Regions from separate parts of the Kitasatospora sp. NPDC002543 genome, predicted to be linked through region 3. Evidence: riboswitches for the same ligand, from Rfam matches in the RefSeq annotation. Region 3 holds a riboswitch; each other region holds the start of a gene.
The links. A riboswitch is a leader RNA that binds a small molecule or an ion and turns the genes downstream of it on or off. The one in region 3 is predicted to bind cyclic di-AMP.

Region 1: another riboswitch for cyclic di-AMP. It lies ahead of ACWD4P_RS10085 (M23 family metallopeptidase); the one in region 3 lies ahead of ACWD4P_RS17525 (M23 family metallopeptidase).
Region 2: another riboswitch for cyclic di-AMP. It lies ahead of ACWD4P_RS36160 (transglycosylase family protein); the one in region 3 lies ahead of ACWD4P_RS17525 (M23 family metallopeptidase).
Region 4: another riboswitch for cyclic di-AMP. It lies ahead of ACWD4P_RS16235 (NlpC/P60 family protein); the one in region 3 lies ahead of ACWD4P_RS17525 (M23 family metallopeptidase).

What each region holds. Positions count from the first base shown of each region.
Region 1 is NZ_JBSFWR010000016.1:48,046-52,248, reverse strand. It holds gene ACWD4P_RS10090 (APC family permease) at 1-708, opposite strand, end outside; gene ACWD4P_RS10085 (M23 family metallopeptidase) at 1,056-2,030, opposite strand; cyclic di-AMP (ydaO/yuaA leader) riboswitch at 2,033-2,170, opposite strand; gene ACWD4P_RS10080 (MFS transporter) at 2,584-4,068, shown strand; gene purB (adenylosuccinate lyase) at 4,087-4,203, opposite strand, start outside.
Region 2 is NZ_JBSFWR010000157.1:2,159-6,361, forward strand. It holds gene ACWD4P_RS36155 (cytochrome P450 family protein) at 1-1,281, shown strand, start outside; cyclic di-AMP (ydaO/yuaA leader) riboswitch at 1,492-1,660, shown strand; gene ACWD4P_RS36160 (transglycosylase family protein) at 1,666-2,559, shown strand; gene eno (phosphopyruvate hydratase) at 2,876-4,162, shown strand.
Region 3 is NZ_JBSFWR010000036.1:43,715-47,917, forward strand. It holds gene ACWD4P_RS17510 (TetR/AcrR family transcriptional regulator) at 1-279, opposite strand, end outside; gene ACWD4P_RS17515 (alpha/beta fold hydrolase) at 355-1,236, opposite strand; gene ACWD4P_RS17520 (YiaA/YiaB family inner membrane protein) at 1,394-1,684, opposite strand; cyclic di-AMP (ydaO/yuaA leader) riboswitch at 1,880-2,038, shown strand; gene ACWD4P_RS17525 (M23 family metallopeptidase) at 2,051-2,899, shown strand; gene ACWD4P_RS17530 (hypothetical protein) at 2,964-3,839, opposite strand; gene ACWD4P_RS17535 (GNAT family N-acetyltransferase) at 3,882-4,203, shown strand, end outside.
Region 4 is NZ_JBSFWR010000032.1:55,556-59,758, forward strand. It holds gene ACWD4P_RS16225 (NYN domain-containing protein) at 1-240, shown strand, start outside; gene ACWD4P_RS16230 (C40 family peptidase) at 440-1,477, shown strand; cyclic di-AMP (ydaO/yuaA leader) riboswitch at 1,816-1,969, shown strand; gene ACWD4P_RS16235 (NlpC/P60 family protein) at 1,980-3,125, shown strand; gene ACWD4P_RS16240 (NlpC/P60 family protein) at 3,354-4,203, shown strand, end outside.

The DNA of each region.
Region 1 (4,203 bases), on a different contig from region 3:
GGACCAGAACGCGAAGAACAGGCCGAGCCCGGCCGCCGCCGGCCCCGAACTCCCCACCCCCTTCAGCGCGTTCAGCGGGTTCACGGCGGCCACCGCGATCCCGTCCGGACCGCCGCCGGAGAACAGCACCGCGAACGACACCGCGCTCAGCACCCCGATCTCCAGCACCAGCGCGACCCCGAGCACCCTGGCCGTCAGGTGCAGGTCGAACCAGGCCATCACCCCGATCACCGCCGCCCCGAACAGCGCGTACCAGCCCCAGCCCAGCTCCACCCCCAGTTGGGAACGGACCAGCCCGCGCAGCGAGTACGCGAAGAAGCCGAGGGCCGAGGCCTCGGTGACGACGTACGCGAGCACCGCGAGCAGCCCGGCCGCCATCCCGACCACCCGGCCCAGTCCGTGCGAGACGTAGCCGTAGAACGCGCCGGCCGCGGTGATGTGACGGGCCATCGCCACGTAGCCGACCGAGAACACCGTCAGCACCACCGTCGCCACGATGTACGCGGCGGGCGCGCCGGCCCCGTTGCCCTGCCCGACGATGATCGGCAGGTTGCCGGTCATCGCGGTGATCGGGGCGGCGGTGGCGAGCGCCATGAACACCACCCCGACCAGGCCGACCGAGTCCGCCTTCAACCGGTCGACGCCGCCCGGGCCGAGCCGCTCCCGTCCGGCCGTCTCCCCCGCCACGCCCCCGCTCCGGACCGCCATCCGGCCTCCTCGCCTCACTGACCCGCCCCACCGCCGGACCGGCCGGGCGCTGACCGCCCGCCAGCATGGCGCCCCGCAGGAGCCCGGCGCTTCAGCCGATCACCCGGCAGTGCGCCGGAGTTGACGCTTCGTTCGACCGCTGGAACACCCCGGGCGGCCCCGGGAACGAAAGCGGCCGGCCCGGCCGCACGAGGAGGTCCTCGTGCGGCCGGGCCGGCCTGGGCGTGTCCCGCGCCCATGTCCGCCGTGCGGCGATCACCCGGTCGAGCGGTCACCCGACATGACCATCCCGGGCGATCGGTTCGCCCGCAGCAGCGGTGGTTCCTGGTACCCCGGAGCTCTCGGGGTCAGAGCGCGACGCCGTGCGCGCGCAGGTAGGCGACCGGGTTGATGTCCGAGCCGTACTCCGAGCCGTTGCGGATCTCGAAGTGCAGGTGCGGGCCGGTCACGTTGCCGGTGGCGCCGGAGAGGCCGATCTGCTGGCCGGCGGTGACGGTCTGACCGATCCTCACACCGATCGAGGAGAGGTGCGCGTACTCGGCGTAGTGGCCGTCGGCGAGCTTGATCTCGACCTCGTTGCCGTAGGCGCCGCCGTTGCCGGCCTTGACCACGACGCCGTTGGCGATCGCGCGCAGCGGGGTGCCGGTGGAGGCGACGAAGTCCTGGCCGGTGTGGTGGCCGGAGGCCCACATCGAGCCGGCCACGCCGTAGGCGGTGCCGAGCCTCGGGTTGGCCAGCGGGGCGACGAAGCCGGAGGTGGCGGCGGCGACCGGAGTGGCGGTCACGGCCTGGGCCGGCGTGGCGACCTGGAGCTGGGTCTGGAGCTGCGCGGACGGCTTGGCGGCCTCGGTCTGCACCTGGACCTGGGCCTGCGGCTTGGCGGCCTGGGTCGCCGGAGCCGCCGGAGCGGCGGGCTTCGCCGGCGTGGCGGGCTTCGCCGGAGCGGCCGGCTTGGCCGGAGCGCCGGCATGGCCCGGCAGCGCGAGCTGCTGGCCCGGGAAGATCAGGTTCGGGTCGGCGCCGACGACCGAGCGGTTCCGCTCGTACAGCGCGTGCCAGCCGCCCTCGACGTTCCGGGCGTCGGCGATCTTGGACAGGGTGTCGCCGCCGACGACGCGGTAGCTCTCCTGCGCGGCGGCCTGGGCCGGGGCGGGGGCCTGCGCGGCCGGCTTGGCGGCGGCGGCGGCCGCGGCCGGGGCGGTGTGGGCCTGGGCGCTCATCGCGGTCACGAGCGGGAGGGCGAAGGAGACACCGGTCACGGCGGTGGCGATGCCGATGCGGGCGGCGCGGGGCAGGGCGATACGACGAGCCTGTGCAGGCATGGAAGTTTCCTCTCCGACGCCTGCGAGGTGAGCTGTCGGGTTCGGGCTGGAGTTGCCCGGCCGCGTGTGCGGCTTCACCCCTAGCCGGTCCTGGACGCCCGCGCCCTGAGGCGCGAACTCCGGTCCGGCGACTTACCTGTGGGTCCCCCGCTCCTGCCGTACAGAGTTCGTTTCGAACCACCGGGCAGCGGCAGGACTCGGCGTTCCACCCGGCGGATCCGTCCGGACTGGCCGGGCGGTCGCTGAACTAAAACCCATCCGTTCGGGTGAAGCAATGTCGATCTTTGAAAACGCAACGATCCCCCCTGCCCCGGTGACCCTCCGCAGGCCCAGGCCCACGATACGTACACAATCCATTCACCCCGCGCCACTGATCCACGACCCTGCGCCGAGATCGCCGACACTGCGCAGCCGCCCGCTCACGCACCGCCCACCCCCAACACACCCACCGGTGACCCTTGTCACTCGCGCCCCGGCAGCGCAGGATTCGCCCGTGACCACCTCCGAGGCCGGCACCCTGCGCTTGGGCACCGCGCAGGGCCGCTGGGTACTGATGGCAACGGTGCTCGGCTCCAGCATGGCGATGCTCGACGGCACCGTGGTGAACGTCGCCCTGCCCCGGATCGGCGCCGACCTCGGCGCCTCCCTGGCGTCCCTGCAGTGGACGCTGAACTCCTATCTGCTCACCCTGGCGGGCCTGATCCTGCTCGGCGGCGCGCTCGGCGACCGGTACGGGCGGCGCAAGGTCTTCCTGATCGGTGTGGTCTGGTTCGCCGTCGCCTCCGCGGCCTGCGCCGCAGCGCCGAACATCCACGTGCTGATCGCCGCCCGCGCCGTGCAGGGCATCGGCGGGGCGCTGCTCACCCCCGGCTCGCTCGCCATGCTCCAGGCCGTCTTCCACCCCGACGACCGCTCGGCGGCGGTCGGCCTCTGGTCCGGCCTCGGCGGGGTGTCGGCCGCGGTCGGCCCCTTCCTCGGCGGCTGGCTGGTGGACGGCCCCGGCTGGCGCTGGATCTTCCTGCTGAACCTGCCGCTGGCCGCCGCCGTGATCGCCGTCACCACCCGGTCGGTGCCGGAGAGCCGGGACGAGGCCGCCTCCGGTCGCTTCGACGTGCTCGGCGCCGTGCTCGCCGCCCTCGCCCTCGGCGCGGTCACCTACGCGCTGACCGCGGCCGGCGAGGGCCTGTCCCCCGCCGTCTGGGTCAGCGGGGTGCTGGGGCTGGCGCTCGGCGCCGCCTTCGTGGCGGTCGAGCGCCGCGCCCCCGAACCGATGCTGCCGCTGGGGCTGTTCTCCTCCCGGCTGTTCACCGCGGTGAACCTGGTCACCCTGTGCGTGTACGCGGCGTTCAGCGGCGTCTTCTTCCTCCTGGTGGTGCAGCTCCAGATCGTGTCCGGCTTCTCGCCGCTGGTCTCGGGCTTCGCCCTGGTGCCGATCACCGTGCTGATGCTGACGCTGTCCGCGCGCGCCGGACGCCTCGGCAAGCGGATCGGCCCGCGTGTCCCGCTGACCGTCGGCCCGCTGCTGTGCGCCGCCGGGGTGCTGCTGATGCTGCGCATCGGCCCCGACTCCTCGTACTGGGTGGACGTGCTGCCCGCCGTCGCGGTGATGGGCTGCGGGATGACACTGCTGGTCGCGCCGCTGACGGCGACGGTGCTGGCCGCCGTCGAGGTCCGGCACGCGGGCATCGCCAGCGGGGTCAACAACGCCGCCGCCCGCGCGGCCGGCCTGCTCGCGGTGGCCGCCCTGCCGGCGCTGGCCGGGCTGAGCGGCGACGCCTACCGGGTGCCCTCCTCGGTCGACTCGGCCTTCCACACCGCGATGCTGATCTGCGCCGGTCTGCTGGCGGCCGGCGGGCTGATCGCCGCCGCGACCGTACGGGGCAACGTCCTGGCCCCCGAGGCGGCGCAGCCGGTGGCCGAGCCGAACTGCGACTGGCCGTGCGGCCCCACCGCTCCGCCGCTGGACCCGGGCCACGTCCCCACGACGCGCGAGGGACCCGCCACCGGTCCGGCGGCAGGGCCCTCGGCTCAGGCCTGACGAGGGCCTGACGACACGTCAGAGAATGTCGGCCGGCGCGTACTTGGCGGCGTCCGGGTAGGCGGCCGCGACGGCCTCCACCTGGCGGACGACCTCCGCGACCTGGGCACCGGCCGCGCCGGTGAAGGACAGCTT
Region 2 (4,203 bases), on a different contig from region 3:
ACCTGGGAGTTCGCCGCCGACCCGTACCCCGCCTACGCCTGGTTGCGCGAGCACGCCCCGGTGCACCGCACCACCCTGCCGAGCGGGGTGGAGGCCTGGCTGGTGACCAGGTACGCGGACGCCCGGCAGGCGCTGGCGGACGGCCGGTTGTCGAAGAACCCGGCGCACCACAGCGAGCAGGCGCACCGCACCGGCCGGGTGGGCATCCCGGGGGAGCGGCAGGCGGACCTGATGACCCACCTGCTGAACATCGACCCGCCGGACCACACCCGGCTGCGCCGGCTGGTGTCCAAGGCGTTCACCCCGCGCCGGGTGGCCGAGTTCGAGCCGCGGGTGCAGCAGCTCACCGACCGGCTGATCGACGGCTTCGCGCAGCGCGGTTCGGCTGACCTGATCCACGAGTTCGCCTTCCCGCTCCCCATCTACGCGATCTGCGACATGCTCGGGGTGCCGGCCGAGGACCAGGACGACTTCCGCGACTGGGCCGGGATGATGATCCGTCACGGCGGGGGGCAGCGCGGCGGCGTGGGCCGGGCGGTGAAGCGGATGCGGGCGTACCTGCTGGAGCTGATCCACCGCAAGCGCGCGGACCTCGGGGACGACCTGATCTCGGGCCTGATCCGGGCCAGTGACCACGGGGAGCACCTGACCGAGAACGAGGCCGCGGCGATGGCCTTCATCCTCCTGTTCGCGGGTTTCGAGACCACCGTGAACCTGATCGGCAACGGCACGTACGCGCTGCTGCGCAACCCGGAGCAGCGCCGGCTGCTGCAGGAGTCGGTGGCACGCGGGGAGAGCGCGCTGCTGGAGACCGGGATCGAGGAACTCCTGCGCTACGACGGGCCGGTGGAGCTGGCGACCTGGCGGTTCGCGACCAGTCCGCTGACCATCGGCGGGGTGGACATCCCGGTCGGCGACCCGGTGCTGGTGGTGCTGGCCGCGGCGGACCGCGACCCGGCCCGGTTCGCGGCGGAGAACACCCTGGACCTGGCCCGGGCGGACAATCCCCACCTGGGGTTCGGGCACGGCATCCACTACTGCATCGGCGCCCCGCTCGCCCGGCTGGAGGGGCGGGCCGCGCTGGCCACGCTGCTCTCCCGGCTGCCGGACCTGCGGCTCGCGGAGAGCCCGGAGAACCTGCGCTGGCGGGGCGGCCTGATCATGCGTGGGCTGCGCGAACTGCCGGTGGAATTCAGCCCGGAGAGCCGCTCCCCGCACGCCCCTCCGACCGGTTCTCCGGCCACGTCTCCGCAGGCCCCTTCGGAGGCCTCGAAGGGCTGACCGGACGTCGCCGATCGCCTGTCGGGTGCGGTGTGAACACCCATCAATCCGGACATAACGCCGCTGTTGGTAGGCGATCGGACACGGGCCGTAATTCTCGTGTGATATCGACGATATGAGCTTGTGATTGATCTGAAGATCTGTCTACTCTCCCTGGAGTTCGCAGCTGCGGACCCCGTACGCGGAACGCCGAATCCTGCCCGCCGCGCCACGGGAAACCGACCAGAACCCTGGGCAGGGGCGGGGGAACCAGGTTTGTTGCCGTCTCCCCACGGCTTGGGGTGAAGCCGCCCGAGCGGAGTCGTCTCCGCGCACGGCGGCCGGGCCACCTCCCGGTCCGAACCCGACAGCTCACCTCGCAGGCGTGCGGAGAGGGACCTCTTCATGCTGTTCGTTGGAACTGGCCGCCACCGTCGTCGCACCCAGGCCGAGAAGGCCATCGCCGTCGCCGGTGTGGCCGGCGTCGGACTCGCGATGCCGCTCCTCACCGCCACCGGCGCCTCCGCCGCCCCGGCCTCCACCTGGGACGCCGTCGCCCAGTGCGAGAGCGGCGGCAACTGGAGCATCAACACCGGCAACGGCTTCTACGGCGGCCTCCAGTTCACGTCCAGCACCTGGAAGGCGTACGGCGGCGCCGCCTACGCGCCGCAGGCCAACCAGGCCAGCAAGGCCCAGCAGATCTCGGTCGCCGAGAAGGTGCTGGCCTCGCAGGGCCCGGGTGCCTGGCCGGTCTGCTCGCAGAAGGCCGGTCTGACCAAGGGCGGTGCCCCGGCCGCGGTTGACACCTCCTCGGACAGCAAGCCGCAGTCCGCTCCCAAGCAGCAGGCCCCGAAGCCCGCCGCCAAGCCGACCGAGAAGCCGGTCGCCCAGAAGCCCGCCGCCCAGAAGCCGGCGCAGAAGCCCGCCGCGCAGCCGGTCCAGCAGGCCGCCCCGCAGCAGCAGGCCCAGCCGCAGGCCCCGGGCTTCTCCGGCAAGGCCGGCTGGGACGCCGACGCCAAGGTGTACTGGTACCAGAGCAACGGCGCCTGGTACTGGACCAGCCACCAGAGCGTCTACCAGCAGTACGCCGGCCAGGCCGCCGCTCAGCCGCAGTACGCCCCGCAGGCCCCGCAGGCCGCCGGCCACGACTACACCGTCCGCGCCGGTGACACCCTGTCGACCATCGCCACCGCCCAGGGCGTCTCCGGTGGCTGGCACGCGCTGTACGAGCAGAACCACTCCACCGTCGGCGGCGACCCGAACCTGATCATGCCGGGTCAGGTGCTGCACGTCGGCTGAGCCCTCGTGCCGCCGAGCCGCTGAGCCCTCGTGTCTTCAAGCGGCCGGACCGCCTCCGCCGGCACCGCTCCGCCCCGACGTCCGAAGGGGACCGGCCCTACCGGTCCCCTTCGTCCGCATTCGCCCTTCCCGGTGGGACAAGCTGGGACAAGCAGGTGAACTACCGGTGGGTAGCGGGGCCACACGCTGAGACGGCACCGAGGCGGAGGTGGCCCCGGGAGCCCGGGCGGTTAGGCTCTGGTCGTAACGACTCCGCAATCGTCCTGCTGACAGCACCACCGTCAGACCGGACCCTGCTTCCGCAAGGAGATGCCTCGTGCCGTCCATCGATGTCGTCGTAGCCCGTGAGATCCTCGACTCGCGCGGCAACCCCACGGTCGAGGTCGAGGTCGGCCTCGACGACGGCAGCACGGGTCGTGCCGCTGTCCCGTCGGGTGCCTCCACCGGCGCCTTCGAGGCGCTGGAGCTGCGTGACGGTGACAAGAACCGCTACTTCGGCAAGGGCGTCGAGAAGGCCGTCCTGGCCGTCATCGAGCAGATCGGCCCGGAGCTGGTCGGCTACGACGCCACCGAGCAGCGGCTGATCGACCAGGCCATGCTGGACCTGGACGCCACCCCGGACAAGTCCTCGCTCGGCGCCAACGCCATCCTGGGCGTCTCGCTGGCCGTCGCGCACGCCGCCTCCGAGGCCAGCGACCTGCCGCTGTTCCGCTACCTGGGCGGCCCGAACGCGCACGTCCTGCCCGTCCCGATGATGAACATCCTCAACGGCGGGTCGCACGCGGACTCCAACGTCGACATCCAGGAGTTCATGATCGCCCCGATCGGCGCGGAGTCCTTCTCCGAGGCCGTCCGCTGGGGCGTCGAGGTCTACCACACGCTCAAGGGCGTGCTGAAGGAGCGCGGCCTGTCCACCGGTCTGGGCGACGAGGGCGGCTTCGCCCCGAACCTGGACTCCAACCGCGAGGCCCTGGACCTCATCGTCGAGGCCATCCAGAAGGCCGGCTACGTGCCCGGCCGTGACGTCGCGCTGGCCCTGGACGTCGCCTCCTCCGAGTTCTACGAGGACGGCGCCTACCAGTTCGAGGGCAAGGAGCTCACCTCCGCCGAGCTCATCGAGTACTACGCCGAGCTGGTCGCCGCCTACCCGCTGGTCTCCATCGAGGACCCGCTGGACGAGTCGGACTGGGACGGCTGGAAGGCCATGACCGACAAGCTGGGCGACAAGGTCCAGCTGGTCGGCGACGACCTGTTCGTCACCAACCCGGCCCGCCTGGCCCGCGGCATCGAGACCGGCACCGCCAACGCGCTGCTGGTCAAGGTGAACCAGATCGGTTCGCTGACCGAGACCCTGGACGCCGTCGAGCTGGCCCAGCGCAACGGCTACCGCTGCATGATGTCGCACCGCTCCGGCGAGACCGAGGACGTCACCATCGCCGACCTGGCCGTCGCCACCAACTGCGGCCAGATCAAGACCGGTGCCCCGGCCCGTTCCGAGCGCGTCGCCAAGTACAACCAGCTGCTGCGCATCGAGGAGATCCTCGACGACGCCGCCGAGTACGCCGGCCGCGGCGCCTTCCCGCGCTTCCGCGCCGCCGAGTGATCAGCGCGCCGAGCACGAGGGCCGGGCGCTCCTGCTAGCGC
Region 3 (4,203 bases):
GTACGCGTGGTAGGCGCGCAGCACCGCGGCCACGGCGTCGTCCCCGCCGCGCCCGACGGCCGCCTCGGCGAGCCGGTCGGCCAGGTCCCCGGTGACCCGGACGGCGATCAGCCGCCGCAGTTCGGCGAGGCCGCCGCTGACGTGCTTGTACAGCGAGGGGGTGGCGACCCCGGCCCGGGCGGCGACGGCCGCCAGGGTGAGGGCCTCGGGGCCCTGCTCGTCGATGAGGGTGAGGGCGTGGTCGACGACCTGGTCGGGGGTCAGTCCTACGCGGGGCATGGGTTCGGGCTCTCCGTACGGATGGGATCGGGCGGACGGGTCGGGCGGGGTGCGGCCGGGCAGGGGCCCGCGGGCTCAGCCGAGTTCGGCGAGGAACGGCAGCAGGGCGTCCGCGGTGGCCGCCGGGTTGTCGGCCATCGGGTAGTGCCCGGACCCCTCGATCATCGCCTTCCGGGCGCCGAGTGCGGCGGCCTGCCGGTCGGCGACCAGCTCCGGCTTCGGGAAGTCGGGGTCCTTGTCGCCCATGACGACCAGCGCCGGGCACCGCACCGCGGCCGTCCAGCCGACCGGCGCCGAGTCGCCGTGGACGTACCCGCGGGTGGCCGCCTTGCGCCCCGGGGTGCGCAGCGCGGCGACCAGCCCGTCCACGTACGCGTCGAAGTCGGCGGGCTTGGCGCCGGGGAAGGCCATCCGGCGCAGGTAGAAGCCCCAGGAGGCCGGCCAGTGCACGAGGGCCGCGCCCAGCAGGCCCATGGCGCCGCGCATCAGGGCGCCCGGCGGCGGGTTCTCGACGAAGGCGTCGATCAGGACGATCCCGGCGACCCGCTCGGGCGCGTCCCCGGCGGCCCTGACGACGGTCGCCCCGGTGTAGGAGTTCCCGGCGAGGACGGCGCGCTCGATGCCGAGGTGGTCGAGCAGGGCGAGGACGTCGCCGGCGATGGCGGCCGGGCCGTAGTCGTCCCAGGCGATCGAGGACTCGCCGAAGCCCCGCAGGTCCATGGTGACGACCCGGTGGCCGGCGGCGGTGAGCAGCGGGCGCAGGTGCCGGTACGCGGCCCGGCTGTCGAGCATGCCCGGCAGCAGGACCACGGGGGTGCCCTCGCCGTGCCGGGTGTCGTCGAAGGCGATCCGGCCTCCGGGGACGGTCAGGTACTGGGTGGTCGGGGTGGTGGTGCCGTTCACGGGGTCCTCCTCGGGCCGCCGGTGCGGGGCATCGGCGGTGCCGCCGATAGCCATAAAGCTAAGGCTAATAGCCTTAGCCGTCAAGCGGTCGGCGGCGCACCGGAGCGGACGGGGCGGGGAGCGGACGGGGGAGGAGTGGACGGGGCGAGGGGGGCGCGGGAGGAGGGGGCGGTGCCGTGCGGGGGCGGTGCGGTGCGGGGGCGCGGAGCGGTCAGACCCCCTCGACCTTGAACGGGTCGTGCTCGCTGAGCAGCTTCTCCAGCCGGGCCTGGTCCACCCGGGTGACCATCTCGTTCGACTCCTGCCGGTCCCGGATCACCTTCGCCAGCGTGAACGCGGAGGTGACGGTGTAGAGGAGTCCGATCCCCAGGAAGGCCCGGGTCCACCCGCCGACCGGCAGGTAGGCGATCCCGGCGGCGAGTGCGGTGCCCGACAGGGCGAAGGACAGGACGGACTGGATGTAGTACGCGGACGTGGTGCGGCTCTGCATCGGTGCGCTCATGGCGTCAGGATGCGGCCGTCGGATCGGACCGCACATGAGTATGGGTACTCAGATGGGGCCGTGCATGAGGGGCCGTTCGTTGACGTCCGATCATCTGTCCGCGGGCTGCTCCGAACGGATGGCTTGGAATCAGAGCCTCCTAGGATTAACGTTTGATAACGCAGCGCGGTTGTCAACGCCGTAACCAGACGGCACCGTGCGCCGTCGCCTAATCCCGACGACCGGCCCCCGGGCAGGTCAGGGAGCCGGGGAACCACGTTCCTTGGGGTGAATCGGCGGGGCTCCGGCCCGGCCGTAGGAGACCTTCCTGCTCCGAACCCGTCAGCTAACCCGGTAGGCGCGAAGGAAGGAAAGGAGCGCGCCTCCGTGGCGTCGACGCACACCCCGGCACACCCGGTCGGCCCCGCAGCCGGTACCCAGCTCCTCGACCACCCCGGCACGGACGGACCCGAGCCCTTCGGCCCGGACGACTTCGCCGCGGAGGCCGAGACCAACCGCCACCGGATGCCGCGTCAGACCCGCGGAGCCTCCCCGCTGCTCGGCGTCACCGCCGTGGCCGCCACCCTGGGCGCCACCGGCTTCGCCTCGGCGACCCCGGCCGCCGCCCCCGCCATCGAGGCCCCGGACGAGACCCCGCTCGCCCTCTCCGCGGACCCCGGCCTCGCGCTCGCCGCCCGCATCCAGAGCCAGGCCGACAGCCAGCGCACCGCCGCCGAGGAGACCGCCCGGCTCCAGGCCGCGCAGGAGGCCGAGGCCAAGGCCGCCGCCAAGGAGGCCGAGGCCAAGCGCGCCGCCGAGGAGGCCGAACGGGCCAAGGCCGCCGCGCTCGTCCTCCCCGTGGACGACTACCGGCTCTCCGCCCACTACGGACAGAGCGCCCGCTACTGGGCCAACCTGCACACCGGCCTGGACTTCGCCGCCGACACCGGCACCCCGGTCCACGCGCTCGGCCAGGGCACCATCACCTCGGCCGGCTGGGCCGGCTCGTACGGCTACCGGATCGTCGAGACCCTGCCCGACGGCACCGAGATCTGGTACTGCCACCTCTCCGCGATCACCAAGGGCTCCGGCAAGGTCGCCGCCGGCCAGCAGATCGGCAAGGTCGGCGCGACCGGCAACGTCACCGGCCCGCACCTGCACATGGAGGTCCGCCCCGGCGGCGGTGCCCCGGTCGACCCGGAGCCCTGGCTCCAGCAGCGCGGCCTCAACCCCTGACGCACCCGCGGAAGCCCCCGAGCCGGAGCCGCGGCACCGGCCCGGGGGCTTCCCGCGCGGCCACTCACTCCTCGGCGGGCAGCTGCGCCAGGTACGCCTCGATCTCCTCCGGGCCGGGCTCCGGCGCCAGCTCCGGGAACTCCGTCACCAGCAGCCGCGGCAGTCCCGGCACCGTCCACCCGCCGAGCAGGTCGAGCGCCGCGTCGACCGCCGCCTCCTCGAACCGCCCGAAGTCCCCGGCCAGTTCGTCCGGCATCGGCCGGCCCAGCGCGGTCAGCTCGGCCAGGTTGCGGTAGCTGCGCCGCATCAGGCCCTGCTCCAGCAGCCGCCGCGCGCCGTCCGTGGCCATGCCGACCGACAGCACCCGGCCCGGGCCCCAGCCCTGCTCGTCCGGCTCGTCCAGCCAGCCGGCCGGAGCCAGCGCCTCGAACGCGGCCAGCCGCTCCTCCTCCGGGAGCTCCCCGAAGCCGGCCAGCCAGTCCCGCACCGCCGCCCCGTCCGTCACGTCCACCCCGTACGCGTGCAGCAGCAGCGCGTACAGCCGGGGCCAGGTCACCAGGTCGGCGCGGCGCAGCAGCCCGGCCGCGACCTCGCCCTGCCACTCGGCCTCCGCGTGCAGCCGCTCCTGGCGCTTGGCGTTCAGCCGCCGGGCCGCCCGCTGGTGGTCGACCAGCAGCCGGACGGCGTCGCCGTAGGCGAGCGGGTCCTCCTCGGGCGCGGGTTGGACGTACAGGTGGAGGCGCTCGTACAGCAGGTGCTCCACCGCGCCGGAGGTCAGTTCGGGCCAGCCGTCGTGCATCCTGCCCTCGCCCAGCTCCAGCAGCGCCAGCACCGCGCGCAGCGGCCCCTCGGCCACCGGCGCGCGGCCCTGCTCGGCCGCCCAGGCGAGCAGGTCGGCGGCCTTGGTGCGCGGGGCGAGCCGCAGGTCTTCGTCGTTCATAGTCCGAACGGTAGCCGCCGGGCGGGGATAGGGTCGGCAGCCATGGTCCCCGTACGACTCACCGGCCCGCGACTGGCCGTCCGCGAGTACCACCACACCGAGGAGGACGTGGACGCGCTGCACGCGCTGTTCGGCGACCCGGAGGTCACCCGCCACCTGCCCTTCGGGCCGAGCGGCCGGGAGGACTGCGCCGACCAGATCGAGCTGTACCTGGAGGAGGCGATGGCCGAGGAGCGGGACACCTACCGGCTCGCCGTCACCAGGCTCGCCGACGCCGGGGAGCCGGACGACGCGACGCCGATCGGGCAGGCCTCGCTCACCCTCGAAGGACACCGCGCCGCCGGGATCGGGTGCGTGCTGGCCC
Region 4 (4,203 bases), on a different contig from region 3:
TTCGACGGGCAGGACCTGGACGTCCCGGTGATCATGGCGCCACCGCGCGGGGTCCGGGTGCGGTTCAGCCGGACCGGCGAGACGGCCGACGAGCTGATCCGCCGTCTGGTGCGGGCCGAGCCGCAGGGCCGTCCGGTGGTCGTGGTCTCCACCGACCGGGAGGTCGCGGAGGGCGTGCGGAAGGCGGGCGCGCGCCCCGTGGCATCGGTGCTGCTGCTCAATCGGCTGGCCCGGCCGTGACCTCGGCCCGGGCCTCATGATGCCTGGTCAGAGGGGATTCCGGGGCGTTGTGCGGGTCCGGTGAAGTCAGTGTGGGGAGTGAGGTTCACGCCTTCGGGGGAGTGGCAGAACGGATAGATCTTCACTAGTGTCTGGCGTCAAACCTATTTTCCGGAATCTCATCCCATCAGGTGAGTCCGATGGAGAAGGAGCCGGTCCCTTGGCCTCCCACCGCCGTCCCAAGCAGCCGAGCCGCGCACGGATCTCCGTGCTCACCGCCGCCGCTGCGACCGCGGTCGCCCTCTCCGCCCAGGTGGCCGCGCACGCCGCGCCGCAGCCGAACAAGACCGACGTCAAGGCGCAGATCGACCAGCTCCAGGAGGAGCAGGAGCAGGCGGCCGAGAAGTACAACGGCGCCAAGGAGCGGGCCGACCAGCTGCGCAAGCAGTCCGACCAGCTGCAGGACCAGGTGGCCCGCAGCCAGGAGCAGATGACCCAGCTCCAGGGCGGCCTCGCCGAGGTGGCGGGTGAGCAGTACCGCGCCGGCGGCATCGACCCGTCCGTCCAGCTGATGCTCTCCTCCGACCCGTCCGGCTACCTGGAGAAGGCCTCCACCGTCCAGCAGGCCAGCACCAGTCAGGCCGAGGCGCTCAAGGGCCTGCTGGACCAGCAGCGCCGGCTGGACCAGGAGAAGACCGAGGCGGCCGCCGTGCTGGCCTCGCTGGACACCACCACCAAGGACCTGAACCAGGCCAAGGCGGACGTCAACACCAAGCTGAAGGCCGCCCAGGACCTGCTGAACTCGCTGAGCGCCTCCGACCGCGCCGCGCTGAAGGCCCAGCAGGCGCAGGACGACCGCGCCTCGCGCGGCGCCGACCGGGTCGACCTCGGCAGCCTGCCGCAGGCCAGCGGCTACGCGGCCGTGGCGCTGTCCAAGGCGATGAGCAAGCAGGGTTCGCCGTACGTCTGGGGCGCCACCGGGTCGACCACCTTCGACTGCTCGGGCCTGATGGTCTGGTCGTACGGGCAGGCCGGCGTCTCGCTGCCGCGCACCTCGCAGGAGCAGGGCCACTACGGCACCCGGGTGCCGTCGCTGGACCAGGCCCAGCCGGGCGACCTGGTGATCTACGGCTCCGACATGCACCACGTCGGGATGTACATCGGCAACGGCATGGTGGTCCACGCGCCGCACACCGGTGACGTGGTGAAGGTGATGAAGGCCGACGCGATGCCGATCAACACCATCCGCCGGGTCTGACGGCCCGACACGCCGGAGGCCTCCGTCGGGGGGCCTGTGAAAAGCGCCACCCCTCGTGCGGGGGGTGGCGTTCGGCTTCCGCCCCTTTGTGACCACATGCTGAGAAGTGATCAGCCATGTGTGCACCAGTGGTCACCATCGGTCATTTTCACAAAGGAACTTGGGTAATCTTCTGTCTTTTTTCTGACAAGGATTTGAACGGATCACGGTTCAGTTACTAGGGTCATGCTCCGAACCACCGCACTGTCGATCGCCCAGCCAGGGTGGCGGCGGTGGTTACCGTCGAGTTCGTGAGGCAGCGGGGCAGGTCGAAACGACTGCCCGACAGGGGAGCCCAGCAATCGGGGGCGCTGCGGAGCGGAGCCGGGGAACCACGTTCCTCCGGGGTGAATCGGCGCCAGGTCGGCCGGTGGAACGGCCGTGAGGCGTCGTAGGGCATGCTTCCGGCCCGAACCCGTCAGCTCACCCGGTAGGCGGACGTAGGAAGAAGGAGTCCGCCTTCGTGGCGTCCCATCGTCGTCCCAAGCCCGCAGGCCGGGCCCGCGTCTCGATCCTGACCGGTGTCGCCGCCGCGGCCGTCGTGCTGTCCGCACAGGGCGCCCACGCCGACCCGCAGCCGACCAAGGACCAGGTCAAGGGCCAGGTCGACCAGCTCAACGAGCAGGCCGAGGTCGCGACCGAGAACTACAACGCCGCCCAGGCCAAGCAGCAGGAGCTGGAGAAGCAGGTCTCCGGGCTGCAGGACCAGGTGGCCCGTCAGCAGGCCCAGGTCACCGAGCTCCAGGGCGGACTGGCCGAGATCGCCGGCGAGCAGTACCGCAACGGGGGGATATCCCCGACCGTCCAGCTGATGTTCTCGTCCAGCCCGGACACCTTCCTCAGCCAGGCCGGCGCGCTGAACCAGGCCGGTGACACCCAGAAGGGTCAGCTGAAGGAGCTCCAGGCGCAGCAGCGCAAGCTCGACCAGGACCGCAACGAGGCCCAGGGCAAGCTCGCCGAGCTGGAGTCGACCACCCAGCAGCTGAAGGCCGCCAAGGAGGACGTCCAGGGCAAGCTGAAGGCGGCCCAGGACCTGCTCAACACGCTGACCGAGCAGGAGCGCCAGGCGCTGCGCCAGGCCGAGGAGAAGGCCGCGGCCGACGCCAAGACCAAGGCCGACGCCGCCGCCGCGCAGCAGGCGCAGGCCGACCGCGCCTCGCGCGACAACAGCCGCAGCGACCTGTCGGGCGGCTCGTCGGGCTCGTCCGCCTCGACCGGCTCGACCGCCTCCTCCCCGGTGAAGGTGGCCCCGGGCAGCTCGCGCGGTGCCGCCGCCCTCTCGGCCGCCGCGTCCAAGATCGGCAGCCCGTACGTCTGGGGCGCCACCGGCCCCGGCTCCTTCGACTGCTCCGGCCTGATGGTCTGGGCGTTCAACCAGGCCGGCGTGTCGCTGCCGCGCACCTCCCAGGCGCAGGCCTCGGCCGGCACCCGGATCGGTACGGACCTCTCCCAGGCCCAGCCCGGCGACCTGCTGATCTTCTACGGGGACGCCCACCACGTCGGCATCTACGCTGGCAACGGCCAGGTGCTGCACGCGCCCCGCACCGGGACGAACGTGCGCTACGAGGCGGTCACCAACATGCCGCTGACCTCCATCGTGCGGGTCTGATCCCCGCTCGAACGCCTCCGGGCCCGGCCTTCCCCAGGGAAGGCCGGGCCTGCGGCTTTTCCGGCGGGCCGATCTGATGTCCGATTGGCGGTCGAATATTCGGGTTCGGAAGGGTTTGGAATCGGTTGCCCTGACTCGCTAACGTCTGCCACCGGACTCCCCGCTCGACGGCCGCCCGTCGTGGTGCGGCGGCGGGGGCCGCGCCGCAGGATTGGAGCCGCTGCCGCCATGCCCGTGCACCGCCGTTCCCAACTGCTCGCCCGGGCGCTGGTGCTGACCGCGGCCGCCGCCACCACGCTGGGCGTGGCCGCCGGAGGCCGTGCCCAGGCCGCCCCCGGCAGCCCGGACCCGGCCGACCGTCAGGACGTCAAGACGCAGGTGGAGCAGCTGTACGACGAGGCCGAGCAGGCGTCCGAGAAGTTCAACGCGGCGCAGGAGGCCCAGCGGCGGCTCCAGGGCGAGACCACGATCCTCCAGGGCGAGATCGCCGTGGCCCAGGACCAGCTCAACGAGCTGCGCGGCGACCTGGCGACGGTGGCCGGCGCCGAGTACCGCGGCGGCGGGATGACCCAGACCGCCCAGCTCATCCTCTCGCCCGACCCGGAGGGCTACCTGGCCCGCGCCCGCACCCAGGGCCAGGCCGCCGTGCGCCAGCAGGAGACCGTGCACGAGCTGGTCACCCGGCAGCGCCGGCTCGACCAGCGCCGCACCGAGGCGGCCGACAAGCTCGCCGAGCTGGACCTGACCCGTCGTTCGCTCGCCGACACCAAGCAGGAGATCCAGCAGCGGCTGGCCAGGGCGCAGAAGCTGCTGAACGGCCTGGGCCCCGCCGAACGGGCCCGGATCACGGCCCAGGACGCCCGGGACGCCGAGCAGCGCGCCACCCGGGGCACCGACCGGCTGGACCTCGGCACCGCCCCGCCGGCCTCCGAGCGCGGCGCCGCCGCGCTGGCCGCCGCGGTGCGGATGATCGGCTCCCCGTACGTCTACGGGGCCACCGGACCGCACGCGTTCGACTGCTCCGGTCTGATGTACTACAGCTGGCGGCAGGCCGGAGTGACCCTGCCGCGCACCTCGC